DNA from 2 places in the Paenibacillus sp. FSL H7-0940 genome. Region 1 is predicted to be linked to the other one. Evidence: riboswitches for the same ligand, from Rfam matches in the RefSeq annotation. Region 1 holds a riboswitch; the other holds the start of a gene.
The links. A riboswitch is a leader RNA that binds a small molecule or an ion and turns the genes downstream of it on or off. The one in region 1 is predicted to bind thiamine pyrophosphate.
Positions count from the first base shown of each region.

Region 2: another riboswitch for thiamine pyrophosphate. It lies ahead of thiC (phosphomethylpyrimidine synthase ThiC); the one in region 1 lies ahead of tenA (thiaminase II).

Region 1 covers NZ_CP150280.1:1,985,441-1,992,904, forward strand. Annotated here, with positions in the region: gene MHB71_RS08850 (spore coat protein) at 1-95, shown strand, start outside; gene MHB71_RS08855 (zinc-dependent alcohol dehydrogenase) at 92-1,228, shown strand; gene MHB71_RS08860 (hypothetical protein) at 1,260-1,460, shown strand; gene MHB71_RS08865 (spore coat protein) at 1,472-1,768, shown strand; gene tenA (thiaminase II) at 1,979-2,641, opposite strand; TPP riboswitch at 2,755-2,852, opposite strand; gene MHB71_RS08875 (endo-1,4-beta-xylanase) at 3,060-5,732, opposite strand; gene MHB71_RS08880 (cytochrome P450) at 6,128-7,348, shown strand; gene MHB71_RS08885 (glycoside-pentoside-hexuronide (GPH):cation symporter) at 7,420-7,464, opposite strand, start outside.
Region 2 covers NZ_CP150280.1:4,949,776-4,957,239, forward strand. Annotated here, with positions in the region: gene MHB71_RS21745 (YafY family protein) at 1-812, shown strand, start outside; gene MHB71_RS21750 (zinc ribbon domain-containing protein) at 886-1,704, shown strand; gene MHB71_RS21755 (hypothetical protein) at 2,171-2,338, shown strand; gene MHB71_RS21760 (hypothetical protein) at 2,521-3,210, shown strand; gene thiC (phosphomethylpyrimidine synthase ThiC) at 3,592-5,409, opposite strand; TPP riboswitch at 5,794-5,907, opposite strand; gene MHB71_RS21770 (IclR family transcriptional regulator) at 6,057-6,800, opposite strand; gene MHB71_RS21775 (alpha/beta fold hydrolase) at 7,160-7,464, shown strand, end outside.

The sequences.
Region 1 (7,464 bases):
TGATCGGGCAGATGAATCTGTTCCCGGGTGATACGTCACGTAAAGGGATGTTTGATCGGACCCCAGATGAACATATTGGAGGACATAAAGCATGAAGGCGGTAACGTATCAAGGGGTTAAAAATGTCGTGGTCAAAGAGGTGCCGGATGCGAAGATTGTGAAACCGGACGATATGATCGTAAAGATCACCAGTACCGCGATTTGCGGTTCTGACCTTCATCTTATTCACGGGATGATCCCTAACCTTCAGGAAAACTATGTCATCGGACATGAGCCGATGGGGATCGTAGAAGAAGTGGGCCCTGGCGTGACCAAGGTAAAAAAAGGCGACCGCGTAATCATCCCGTTTAACATCGCATGCGGAGAATGCTTTTTTTGCAAAAATCAGCTGGAAAGCCAATGTGACAATTCCAACGAACACGGGGATATGGGCGCATATTTCGGCTACTCCGGAACGACCGGCGGATATCCCGGCGGGCAAGCGGAGTATTTACGGGTCCCATTTGCTAATTTTACCCACTTTAAGATCCCTGAAAACTGCGAACAACCGGACGAAAAGCTAAGCTTGATCGCCGATGCCATGACGACGGCATTCTGGAGCGTAGATAACGCCGGCGTTAAAAATGGAGATACGGTCATTGTGCTCGGCTGCGGCCCGGTCGGACTCCTAGCCCAGAAGTTCTGCTGGCTGAAAGGAGCTAAGCGGGTCATAGCCGTCGACTATGTCGATTACCGCTTAAAGCATGCGAAGCGAACAAACAATGTGGAAATAGTAAACTTCGAACAGGATAAGAATATTGGGAACACTCTCAAGGAAATGACCAAAGGCGGCGCCGATGTTGTCATTGATGCGGTAGGAATGGACGGCAAGATGAGCGATCTTGAATTTCTAGCCAGCGGTATGAAACTGCAAGGCGGCACCATGAGCGCATTTATCATTGCATCTCAGGCTGTTCGCAAAGGTGGCACCATTCAAGTCACTGGGGTATACGGCGGACGTTATAACGGATTCCCGCTCGGTGATATCATGCAGCGAAACGTGAATATCCGTTCCGGACAAGCTCCGGTCATTCACTACATGCCATACATGTACGAGTTGGTTACGTCTGGCAAAGTGGACCCTGGCGACATTGTTACGCACGTCATTCCGCTCAGCGAGGCCAAACGGGGCTATGAAGTGTTCGATACAAAAACGGACGATTGCATTAAAGTCATCTTAAAGCCTTAAATATGAATAGATACATGGGAGGACAATCTGAATGGATTCCACATACGCTTTGCATGAGATTCTCGAGGTACATGAAATAGCTGCGTTCAAGACGGTTTGTATGACTAAATCCAAGACCATGCAAGCTCTGGTAACCGACCCGGAGCTCAAGCAAATTTTGCAACAAGATGCGATCTTATCACAACAGCAGCTTCAGGAGCTCGGTGGAGTGCTGTCTAAAGCGACTGTATAGGAGATAAAAAAATGAACCCAATATTAGAACACATGACTGGTCTTAATACGCTGACCGATGACGTGATCGCAATGGATTTTTTGATGAACGCCAAGAGCGGTGTCAGAAACTACGCCATGGCTGTGACCGAATGTGCCACCCCCGAAATCAAACAAATTTTGATGAAACAGCTCGATGAAGCCATAGATTCTCATGAAAAGATATCAAATTACATGGTGCAGCATGGTTTATACCACCCTTACCATATTGCAGAGCAAATTCAGCTCGATCTGAAAAACATTCAGACTGCTATGAACATTCCGTCCTGACACCCTTTTTGATTTTAGCCAGAGACTTCAGAGAACAAAATGTCCCTGTGTCAAGAATTTCAACAATGAAAAAAGGCGGATACTATCCGCCCTTTTTTTGGCATCGTCACGAAACACGCTTATTGCAAGCGTTCCTTTACGTATTCTACTTATTTCTATCCTGAGACTGTTTATGGCCGCTGCTCTCTACTTTAATTGACTACAGTGAACTTAAGGCTCCAGCTTCCATGACATTTCCCAAAAATCAAGCTCAAAGCGACTGCACATCACGAAAATATCCTCCATCCGTTGGTACGTTCCCTCGCTACAGCCTTCTAATAGCTTATCAGTTAACGTCACTAGGGATTGATTGTTGCTGTTGTATTCAGAGGAAGCATATCCTGTGATCCACTCTCCGTAAAAAGGATGCTCAGCTGCACCTGGCTTTTGGGCAAGGACTTGACCAATCTCTGCATAGCTCCATGAGCAGGCCAGAATGGATACAAGTACTTCTGCTATGCCACCCGCATGGGAAACAGAGAGCATATAGTTAGTATAGGCTGCATTTTTCAGTGCAGGTTTTACCTGAAAAACATGATCCTCTGTAATTCCTAATCGCTCCATATAAGAACGATGAATTTTCATTTCACCATTCAGGATGTTATCTACGTTTTTACTAAAAAACTGCATCAATTTGGGGTCGTGCGACTTGACGATACCTAGTGCAAATACACGGGCATAATCGAACAGATACAAGTAGTCTTGCAGCAAATAATAACGAAATTGTTCAACCTGTAAAGAACCATCTCCGATCCCTTTAACAAAAGGATGCTCAAGACATTCCTTCCACACAGGCTGTGCTACCTGATATAGTCTCTCTGAAATAGTCAACATGTGTTCCTCCAATTCATAATGTACGTATTTAAAAACAAAAAAACGAAACATCCATAGGATGTTTCGCAGACAAATACACTAAAACAAGGGGGTTCGCATGAGCTACCCAAGTAAAGCGTTTCATCGTTGCATCCCTACGTTGGCATTATCCAAATCAGGTAAGGTCGGTTTAACACCCTCTCAGCCGGTTAAGGCTCCCTCGCAAACGGTTAGTATGTAGTTGATTACTTTCTTATCCGCATAAAAGAAAAAATAACATCCATTTAGTATATCAAGGGCTGTTAAATATAGTCAAGGCAGATTGTATCGCCCCTCATCACCTTTGGTGACGTATGTAAACGATGGAAACCATCACAACAATGGTTGAGTTTCAGCCACTGTTATGATGGTTTCTATTCTTGCAACTACTGCCGATGGTTTAATGCCCGAGTTTGTTCTTTCCGACAAAAGTGAGTATTCCGTACTGGGAAGTATTTCTCCAGCTCTCATTGGTCGTATCATTCCATTTAGCTACGCTCTGCTTACCTCCGCCCTGGTTGTCGTTAATTTGAAGCTCGAAACCGAGAACATTTCCTGCTTTGGGCGTCAATGATTGTAAATGAATTCTGGCTTCTACGAGATATCCTTTATTTGTTTTCTTCACAGCACTTACAAGGCGTCCAGGTGAGGCACCCCCTGCAAAGGTTCCTACATTGTCTGCACTGATTCTGAACTGGGCATCATCATATTGAAAATACGGTGTGCGCTGGTGATTCTCGTCCAGGAAAATCTCAACCGAATCCTGATCCCATGGGTTGATGCTGTCTGTAATGATGTTTGGATCAGTGACGTCGATCAGCAGGTATAGATACTCACCTGACCACATAGCGCGAGCCACTGCCTCTGCACCTTCGCTCTGGTTCAACCGTTTTACTTCAAATGGTGCAGCCTTATTCCATGATGTGTCTTTCTTTCCATCAATCTGAACAATCCCTTGCACAGCTTGTGCAGATTTGGGCATAGGGGCAAGCTGAATCACGCCGTATTTGCTTGTATCCTGTTCCTGAAATTGTGTTCGATCATTCCAGTACAGTGGATTATAAGGTTGTGTCCCACTTGAACCGCCATCAGTCACACGGATATCCAATCCGGCTTCATATTCTGATCCGACTTGGATACCACCCCACGGAATGGACAATTCAACCTGATATCCGGCTTTGGTCTCGCGTACACGATATGAACGCTTCTCCACGCCCTCAGCTTTGCCCGACCGCTTAATGATTACGTGTCGGTCATCTGCTTCATATGAAGTGGTCTTGCCATTATTGAGATCAACAAAGATATCTACTTTGTCGTTCACATCTGCCTTTGCATCCTGAACGTCCACAAGGATATACAGGTTACTATGATCCCATAAGGTGCGGAAACTGGCTGATCCCGAAGAGTCATCCTTCAGTGTAGTAGACACCGCTTTGTTCCAGAGCGGATCTTGTGACTGTTTTTTGATATCCGGTTTACCCGAAAGTGAGACGGCTCTCTGTGTCAACACAGGCAAGCTGGATTCATCCACGAGTCCCCAGTATGCTTTTTTGGCCTTCAGGGCTGAATCAAACAGCATAGCCTGGTTGTTGTAAGACTTCTCATCTTGGAGTCCCCATAAGGTAACTGAAGAAATGTGGTCTTTGTGTTTTTTGTACAAATCCAACAGTTCCTTATATCGATACGCCTGCTTTACCGCGACTTCATCGGACAACTCTTCACCAAATGGAATTCCGCTATCAACATCCAGTTCCGTGATCTGAATATCCAATCCAAGTTCGGCGAACATGCTGATCGTTTTTTCAATTTCCTTGATGGGCGGGGATTCCAGGTTATAGTGGGATTGCAAACCCACACCATCGATGAGCCCTTTCTCTTTCAGTCGTTTGACCAACTGATACATATGCTCTCTTTTCTCAGGGATTTCCGTGAAGTATTCGTTGTAATATAATTTGGCATTCGGATCGGCTGCACGAGCGAATTCATAGGTTTTCTCAATATAATCCGGACCGATTAGTTCATAAAAGGGACTTTTACGTAAACCGTTGGCATCACCATTGCTATCCGCAATCGCCTCGTTTACCACATCCCAGGCATAGATCTTACCTTTGTATCGGGTCATGACGGTTTCAACGTAATCCTGAATCCGGGCAAGTAGTAATTCTCGACTCGCAGGGTTACCCTGAGGATCCTTGAACATCCACTCTGCTGCATCAATATGCCACAACAATGCATGTGCGCGTACGCCCATACCATGCTCCTCGGCGAACTGAACATATTGATCGGCTGCCTCGAACTCATAAACACCTTCGGAAGGAGACATGTACTTCGGTTTCATCTCATAGGTTGCGGTCAAGCTGTTAAAGTGCTTTGTGAGCAGTTGTCCATATGCGCCTTCCAACTGCCAGCGATACACCGCTGCACCAATGGGGAAATCATCTTGATACAGGTCTTTCAGAGACAGAATCCCTTCTTCAATCTCCAGTTGCTCGGCCAGAGTAAATGATACATCATCCACATAGAACGATAACGTATCTACGCTATCTTCAGAGATGTAGGGTGTTTCGATGAACAAATTCAATTCAGTGGGATCATCGCTATACTGAAATTTTCCGGTGATTTTGTGCCATGTATTCCATTCTGCTTTGGCAATTTTCACGCTACCGATTGGGTTCCAGCTTTCGGCAGTTGTTTTTTTATATGTGGTGAGCTGTAATGTTTGATCCGTGGTGGGCTCCTGAGTAAGTCTTACATATGCCGCAATTTCGTACTCTTGGTTACGCTTAAGCAGATCCTTCATGGATAACATTGGTCCATGATAGGAACGCTCACGGTTGGCGACCAGCATACTGGACTGACCTTCGTGTGCTTCCTGCTGTGTCACTGTCAGCCTTTCGTTACCTGTACGTGGAGTCCACCCCTGAAGTGTACCGTCTTCAAAGTTTGTACTCAAATGACCTCCCTCCACTTCCGTAACTGCCTTGGCTGCATGTGAGACATTCGAAAATGGAAGCATGGCGAGTATCAGCACAAGAACCAAGGCTGCAATATTCCATTGACGTAACCGTTTCATACAATTCCTCCTCTTGATTGGGTCTAATTATTTCTGAACGGATTAACATCCAGATAAATAGATTATAGCTCTTTGGATAACGCTTACATATAATAAATTTACAATAATTACAATAAAATGTTATCACTTGGTAATACGCGATACCCGTCTCGGTCGTTCATATCACACAATAAATTAGTTAGGAAACACTTTATTCGCCATTTTTCTGCATTTTGATATGAAAATGTTTCTCCATCTGTGACTCGAAAATATCTCTAAATAATTGATATTTAGTAAAAGATTTCATCTAATTGCTAAATAAGTGTAATATATGGTACCTTTAAATCAAATAATGATAGATTGGCTATCATTATTTGGAGATTTCCACAAACTACATTAAAGGATGGCGAGGAGACATGCAGGCTGATAACAGATCGATCGTTATTCATCAGGTATCTAATTTAGAGACACCTGAAGAACTTTGGGATCCATATGCTTACTATGAGTACATGCTGGAGAATCATCCCATCTATTTTGACGAGGAGCAACAGGTATGGAATCTGTATCGTTATGATGATGTCAATTCCGTTCTAACAGACTGGAAACGGTTCTCCAGTGTACGTAAACGGAGTGTCTCCCCGGTTCCGCCGGTAGTTACCAGAGTGAACATCAATTCTGTTGATCCCCCTGTTCAACGTGATATTAGAAAGTTAGTCTCTAGTGCCTTTACCCCACGTCAGTTGAAAAACTGGGAGCCTCAAATCGCGGCTATCGTTGATGAGTTAATGCTTGAGATGAAGGAGAAAGATGATGTCGACATCGTTCGAGATCTAGGAGTCCCACTTCCTGTTACTGTCATTGCCGATCTGCTTGGGGTGGAGAGGCAACACCGTGCACAGATCAAAGCCTGGTCTGACATGTTATTTTTCCCCAATGCCACAGGTAATGAGCAGGAGCAGATGAATGCGAAGTATGCGGCTATGCAGGAATTTAACGAATTTTTGCTCCCCATTGTTCAGCAGAAGAGAAAGTATCCTGCCGAGGACATTATTTCCGATCTCACACTTGCTGAGCTGGATGGGGATCAACTGACCGATGAAGAGGTTGTTACCTTTAGCCTGGGCCTGCTTGCTGCTGGGAACGAAACTACGACCAACATGATAAACAGCCTGTTCTACAGTTTTATGTATGATCAACCCGGAATCTATCAGGATATTGCCGCAGATCCAGAACTGATAGAGAACACCGTTGAAGAATCGTTAAGGTATCGTTTTCCAACGACACTTGATCGTGTGGTAGTAGAGGATACAGATATCCTGGGCGTGCCTATGAAAAAAGGAGACGTTATATTAACCTGGCTGGGTGCAGCCAACAATGACCCTAGACATTTTCCCGAACCTTCCCGCTTTGATATCTACCGTCCCAACAGCAATCGTCATCTCGCCTTCGGCAAAGGACCTCACTTTTGTCTGGGCGCTCCATTGGCCAGGCTGGAGGGCCAACTGGTGCTGAGAGGTTTCACGAGTCACTTTTCCGATATTACTGCAAAAATCAAATTTAAAGCGGCAAGCCAGCTCTACCCGGGTACACAGACTCTTCAAAACCTGCCAGCCATCGTAACACCCAAGCTTTTTTGAACTAATTTTATCAAATTAAAAGTGCCCTTACACACAAGCGATTGGCTGTGTGTAAGGACACTTTTATCTTATTATGCCCTTCTTCTATCTTCGAGCTCTCTAATAATCGTTGGATA
Region 2 (7,464 bases), 3.0 Mb from region 1:
TCCCTGTAGTGACGTATCAGGGGGCAAGCGGCGGGATTGGTCTGGCAGAGGGTTACCGTCTGGATCGAAACGTATTAACAGACAAGGACCTCGCTTCTATCGTCACTGCACTGCGCAGTGTATCCACTTCCCATGCTAATGCGGCGCGTGAGCTTCTGGTCGAAAAACTCAGCAGTATCGTCCCTGAATCCAAAAATGACGATTTTCAGGCTAATACCAATCGATTCATCGTTGATTATTCAACCTGGACGCATCCCGAAGCGCTGAAAATCAAGCTTGAACTTATCGAACAGGGTATGGATCAATTACGCCCCGTAACCTTTACCTACTGCAGTGCGGAAGGTATCCATACTCACCGAACTGCCGACCCTCATACCATCGTACTCAAGAAGCATTCCTGGTACCTGTACGCTTTTTGTCACGAGCGGAATCAATTTCGCATGTTCAAGCTTGTGCGCATGCAAGATGTTACACTTGCTAATGAGCACTTCGAGCGTAAAGTCATTAACCCACAGGACAGACCCTGGCAACAGGAATGGAGCCGTCCGGACAATCAAGCTAGGTTAACCTTGAAATTCCATGCTCGCGTCCGTCATATTGCGGAAGAATGGTTTGGGATCGAGAACGTCATGCCTGATGGGACTGGGTATTATATCAGCGAGGTTGCTTTTCCCGAGGATGGCTGGTTATATGGGTTCATTCTGGGCTTCGGCGCGGACGTTGAAGTATTGGAACCTCAGCATATTCGGGATGAAATCTGCCGTATCGCGGAGCAAATTGTACAAAATTATATACCTCCGACTCAAACCTGACAGACAGCTGTCCAGTTCCTACCCGTATACTTCAGATATATTCAATCTGTACATATATGAGGAGGAACTAATCATGAACGTTACTGTATGTCAAAGCTGCGGAATGCCGCTCACAACCCCTGCCCAATTCGGAACGGAAGCAGATGGAAGCACAACCCGTGAGTACTGTATTTATTGTTACAAAGAGGGCAAGTTTGAGCAGCCCGGTATGTCACTAGAAGGCATGACGGAGATGTGCACTGCCATTCTGAAGGACGAAGGCATGGATGAGGAATCCGCTCGTTCGATGCTGCGTAACCAGCTTCCTTTTTTGAAGCGTTGGCGCACGAATACAACGGATCAACACACAGAATCTCTGGCTGAAAACTCTACTGCTTCCGCTAATCCTGGTCAGGTAACAACAGAGCATTCGTTCTCTGCCCAGCCCGTTCGTTATGTCACGCTCCCTGGCAAACGTCTTGCCGGCGTATCCGCCCGCACAACCAACGCCATTGAGATCAGTGGCAAAGGTTGTATTCAGGGACTCTGGAACAATTATTTTGCCTCAGAGCACCTCCCTGCACCTGAAGTTGTTCGCTATGGTTGTTACACGGATTACACCGATGGGATAACCGGAGAATACACCATACTGGTAGGGCATGAGGTCAGTCCGAACGAATCGTTGCCTGAGGGATTGGACGACATTTTACTCCCTCCTGCAAATTACGCCATATTCACTTCCAGAAAAGGACCGATGGCAGAGGTTGTTGGCGAAGCTTGGGGAGCCGTGTGGGCATGGGATAAACAAAGCGATCGTACGTTCACCGGGGATTTTGAATTATATGATGAACGCAGCCTGAATCCCGAAAGTGTACAAGTGGATATATACATCGCTGTTCGCCAAAGTAGATAAAACCAACACGATACCACCTCAGACAGAATCAAAGTTTCATCGCATCCTTCTTCATATCAAGCAAGCTGCCGGGTTCGCTCGGCAGTTTTTTTGTTATATCCGGAACTACATTATCCCCTAAACAACCCGACCATGGTACCAAGTTAGTTAGCATGCTTTGCATCATTTAACCAGATAATATGCCTCATATGCGGGTACCATTGACTTCCTTAAAATTGGGACTATTCACATAACAACCGATTCGATCCTCCCATATCAAACCTTTCATATCAGGTCCTTTTCTCCTGAATTTCCCTAAAAACGTTTACATCTCCTTAAAACCGGGTAAAATCACTACAATCCAATTGGAATTACGCTTTAAACTCTTTTATTTCGTCTAACAAGTCACATGTACCTATATGCGCACCTGGCATGGTAACCAGTCGAAATACATAATCCAAAAAAACGCATCAAAGGAGGAACCAAGATGATCCGCATGCCTATTCAGCAAATGATCCCGTACCATCACCAATATCCGCGCAACACGGCGACCACTGCTCCTAAAAAGGAGAATGAGAACACTCAAGGTCTATCCTTTCATGAAATTTTACAGCAAAAAATGGCGAAGAAAAACGCTTCTCCTTCCCTTAGATAAAAATGGACACCGGACCGACCCTAGTCGAGTCAGGTTATCAACCGTCTTTCCGCAGCTTGGCGGAAGGGCGGTTATTGGCGTGGAGCCATAAACGACTGTACAGTTCTCAGGCATGTTTCTATAATGGTTTAAATATCTAAAAGATCCATGACATATACGAACTGTTAAAGGGGACTTAGCACATGATCACCATTGGTTGTTTTCACGCTCATTATTCCAACATCGCCTTAATTGAAGAGACGCTTGCTCCTTATGAAGTTGAATTGGTCCATTACGTCGATCCAGGTCTGGACCGTCTTAAACATGACGCTGACTTTTCCGCGGTCGTCATTCACGAGAAGGTAGCCCAGACGCTCCAATGGATCGCTGAGTGTCATGCCGATGCCATTCTGGTCACGTGTACCCTGTTTGCGACAGTATTGGAGCAGGAAGCCATACAGGTCCCTGTGCCTGTGATCGGCATAGATGATCCGTTATTGCAGGAGATGCGGCGAGTACCAGGAGATTACATAATATCATTCACCAACCCGGCAACTATTGAAGGAACGATGGCACGGTTGAATCAGGCATTACAGCAAGAGGATGAGAATGGGCAACTACACGTTGCCAAGACCTCTCAGACGGAAGCGGTGTGCATCCCTGGGACATTTGAGTTGATTATGCGTGGAGATCAGCAAGGGTATCTCGAAGCGGTACGAGAAGGCTTACAGCAGATTGCTGAGCAGTACCCGGGTAAAGCGGTAGTGGCGGCCCAACTGTCTATGGCTCCCGCTGCTGCACAGGTTACAATAGATCGCGGTATTCCAATCCATAGCCCGCTGGCATTGCTTGCGGCGTATTTGGAGAAGGATTTGGGCTTGGCTCGACAGTAGCTGCTGATTTGGAGTGAAGTAACAAGTTCTATCTGAAACTATGCAACTATGAACTCACTTACTTAGTAACACCACAAATTAACGAGGTGAACTAATATGCGATTCCTCTATATTGTTTTACTGTTTATAGTAGGTTTTTCCTGTTCCGCATTTCTATACGGAGGAGCACCAAAACTCAGTGATGCTCTTTTATTCGTTATCGCAGGAATTCTGTATAAGATATGGACCACACTTAATCACAAAGCTAATTCTGATAAAGGCTGAGTATGGTTAAGAATACATACATGACATAACACTAAAAAAAGCCGTTCTTCTCTGCAATGACAGAGAGAAACGGCTTTATCTCTATTTCAGACTGCCCAGCTTGCGCTGTATCGGCGCCTAGGACCGTGTCCGATATTCCTCGGCCTTTTCCTGCATACCCGCTGCTACAGCCTCATTCTCGGACAATCCTTTGTCCGCGGCAAAGGCACGAATGTCCTGCGTAATGCGCATGCTACAGAACTTTGGTCCGCACATGGAGCAGAAATGAGCTTCCTTGGCCCCTTCTGCTGGCAGCGTCTCGTCATGGTAGGATAATGCCCGTTCCGGGTCCAGTGACAGGTTGAACTGGTCCCGCCAACGGAACTCAAAGCGTGCCTTGGACAATGCGTCATCGCGGCGTTGAGCACGCGGATGGCCTTTCGCCAGATCGGCGGCATGAGCTGCGATCTTGTAGGCGATGACCCCTTCCCGCACATCATCCTTGTTGGGCAGGCCCAAATGTTCTTTTGGCGTAACATAACAGAGCATGGACGTGCCGAACCAGCCAATCATGGCTGCCCCAATGGCGGATGTGATGTGATCATATCCTGGCGCAATGTCGGTCGTTAGCGGCCCAAGTGTGTAGAACGGTGCTTCTTTACAGATCTCCATCTGCAAGTCCACATTCTCCTTGATCTTATGCATCGGCACATGACCCGGGCCTTCGATCATCACCTGCACATCATGCTTCCATGCGATCTGCGTCAGTTCCCCAAGCGTGGCCAGTTCCGCCATCTGAGCTTCGTCATTCGCATCGTAGATACTGCCTGGACGAAGTCCATCTCCCAGTGAAAACGCCACATCATACCTTTTCATAATCTCGCAGATTTCTTCAAAATGGGTGTACAAAAAATTCTCCTGATGATGCGCAAGGCACCATGCTGCCATAATGGAACCACCCCGGGACACAATGCCTGTCATACGCTTGGCGGTCATGGGGATGTAACGCAGCAATACACCAGCATGAATCGTAAAGTAGTCCACGCCCTGCTCTGCCTGCTCAATGAGCGTGTCACGGTACAACTCCCAGGTCAGCGCTTCCGCTTCGCCATTCACCTTCTCCAGCGCCTGATACAGCGGCACCGTACCAATCGGCACAGGTGAATTGCGGATAATCCATTCCCGGGTGGTATGAATGTTTTTGCCTGTGGATAGATCCATCACGGTATCCGATCCCCATCGTACTGCCCAAGTCATCTTCTCGACCTCCTCCTCGATGGAGGAAGATACGGCAGAGTTGCCGATGTTGGCATTGATCTTCACGTGAAAATGACGACCGATCAACATCGGCTCACTCTCCGGGTGATTGATGTTGGATGGCAGAATGGCCCGTCCACTCGCCAGCTCCTGTCTCACAAATTCCGGTTCCACGCCTTCACGAATGGCGGCGAATTCCATCTCTGCCGTAATGACTCCCTGCCTCGCGTAATGCATCTGAGTCACACAACGTCCCGGCTGTGCCCGCAACGGTTTGCCACGTAATCCGGGGTACTCTTCAGCGCCGGCTCTCTTCCCTCCGGGCTTCAGTCCGTTATCCTCCGGTTTAACCATACGGCCCTGATAAGCTTCAACATCGCCACGCTCTGTGATCCAACGAGTGCGCAGAGCTGGCAGACCTGCGCGGATATCCGCATGAAATTCGGGATCGGTCATGGGGCCGCTCGTATCGTAGACACGCAGCGGTTCGTTATGCTCCACCCCTTGGGGAGTATTCGTGTCATGAAGGGCTATCTCACGCTCCGGTACAGCAATGTCCGGCCGTGAGCCCTGAATGTAGACTTTGCGGCTGCCCGGAAAGGGCTGAACCCGTCCGGCCGCTCCTGTTTCTTTTTCCACCTGCTGATCGTTATGTCCCTGCTCCGTCGCTTGTTGTCCCGTTTGATTTCCTGTACTCATGTTCACTTGTCTCCTCCTCAGTGTTCGTCGCTTGTTTGGTTGGTTTCATCATTAGCTCGCTTACGTACCTGTCCCAAATCATGCGCAATGCAGAGAAGAAAGAGCGATCCTACACCAGACCAGGGGAGACACTTTTCATGTACAGTTAACAACAGACGGAGGCTGCCACAGATCATCGATCTATAAGACTTCCCTCCTCATCCAAGCCCACTTCCGCAGGTTATCGAAAAAGAGGCCCATAAAATCCGCGCTATATCGCCCGTTCCCTGTATATAAAAAAGCCGGTCCCCGAAGGAACCGACTTTTATGTCCATCACCAATAATGCACCTTTATGCAGCTCCTTAACGGAGCCCTACAAGGGTCACATCATGTGGTGGTTGTGGTCATATCGCCGATTACTTCCCTACGCTGGTATGATCCAGATCAGGTGCAAAGGGTCCGGAATCTCATGCGATTCCGTCTCAGTCCGGACAATTCGGACTCCCCCAGTAACGTTAATAAGTTGCGGCTTACATAAGCCGCCGTTCATATTCAATGAAGCTGGCTCCGTTGGGCCGTCCATTACAGAGTAGCGCAACCGGAACATAAAAACAACCTTTATATTCCAAATGATCAAACTCTATTAGAGAAAAAACTTACATCAACATCAGGATAACATGAGCCCCATTTGCGTAGCAGCATCCTTCAACACAGGTGCGTATTCATGCAATGTCTCCTGCGAGAGTCGACTGACAGGTCCTGAGACCGAGAGCGCAGCTGCAATATTGCCTCTGCGATCCATAATCGGTACAGATACCGCGGCAGCTCCCGGCTCACGTTCCTCATAACTCGTCGCATATCCGTTATCCCGGATATCTCCCATCTGCGCCAAATACACCGCGGGATCAATAAACACCGGCCATTCCGGCCCGTTCATCAGTTCTTCACGATCCTCGTCCGTGGCAAACGCCATCAGGACTTTGCTGGAAGCGCCCACAGACAGCGGGAGTCTAACACCCACTGGAGCGACTCGGCGGATCGCCTGATCACTTTGCACAGCTTGAATCCGTATCCTTTCACTCCCATCACGCAGGTACAGACTCACGGTCTCCCCCAATCGATCTCTCAGTCGCTCCATCGCAGGCAGCAGCAGAATAGCGGGATCATCACTGCGGGACATATGAGCTGACAGCTCCCAGATTCGGATGCCAAGTCGGTACTTCTCTGTTGCTGCATCGCGGATCACGAACCCTCGATCCTCCAGCGTAGCCATCAAGCGGTGGACTGTACTTTTGTGCAGGCCGATCTGGCTGGCAATTTCGGTGAGTCCCAGATCACTGCGTGTGGTAAAACATAATAATATATCCAGCGCCCGTTCCACAGCCCGGACGGTTAACTTGCGATCTTCCATGGCATAATGCCCTCCTCATGTTTCATCACATGAAACTTGGTTACATAAATTATATGAGAAACGGTCTCATCTGTAAACCAAAAAGAGCCAAAATCAAAATAGGCCAACGTATAAATTTTTCCTTTTTATAAGACTTAATCCCCTGTAATTTACACACTAAGGTAATGTTACCCATATATCTTAAGAACTATATAACAATTGCGTAACAAATGCCCTCAATCAATTGACTTTGACTATATTGGAACATACGATAAAGATATATTACATTAAGATATCGCTCTGAAGCAGGCTCTGAAATCGACGCAATTCTCTTTACATGTCGTTGTTATCTTCAACTGAACTTCAAAGGAGGGGCATTCATGTATCAATCATCCCAGAGCGAAGCCCCGCTGCAAACAAAAGTGTCCGATCTGCCCTCTTCCCTATCACCGAGGCTGATTCGGTTCAAACATATTATCGTAGCGTTGCTGCTCTCCGTTGTATTTTTTCTACTGTTTTGTTTTATTGCACTGCATGGTTATATCGCATGGGTATTATCCAATCCAACGGTAGCGCCAGTCTTCTCCAATCCGATGCAAGCCAAGAACATGAAGTATGAAGATATCACGTTCCCGGCAGCAGATGGCAGCCGGACGATGCAGGGATGGTATATACCTGCTGACAA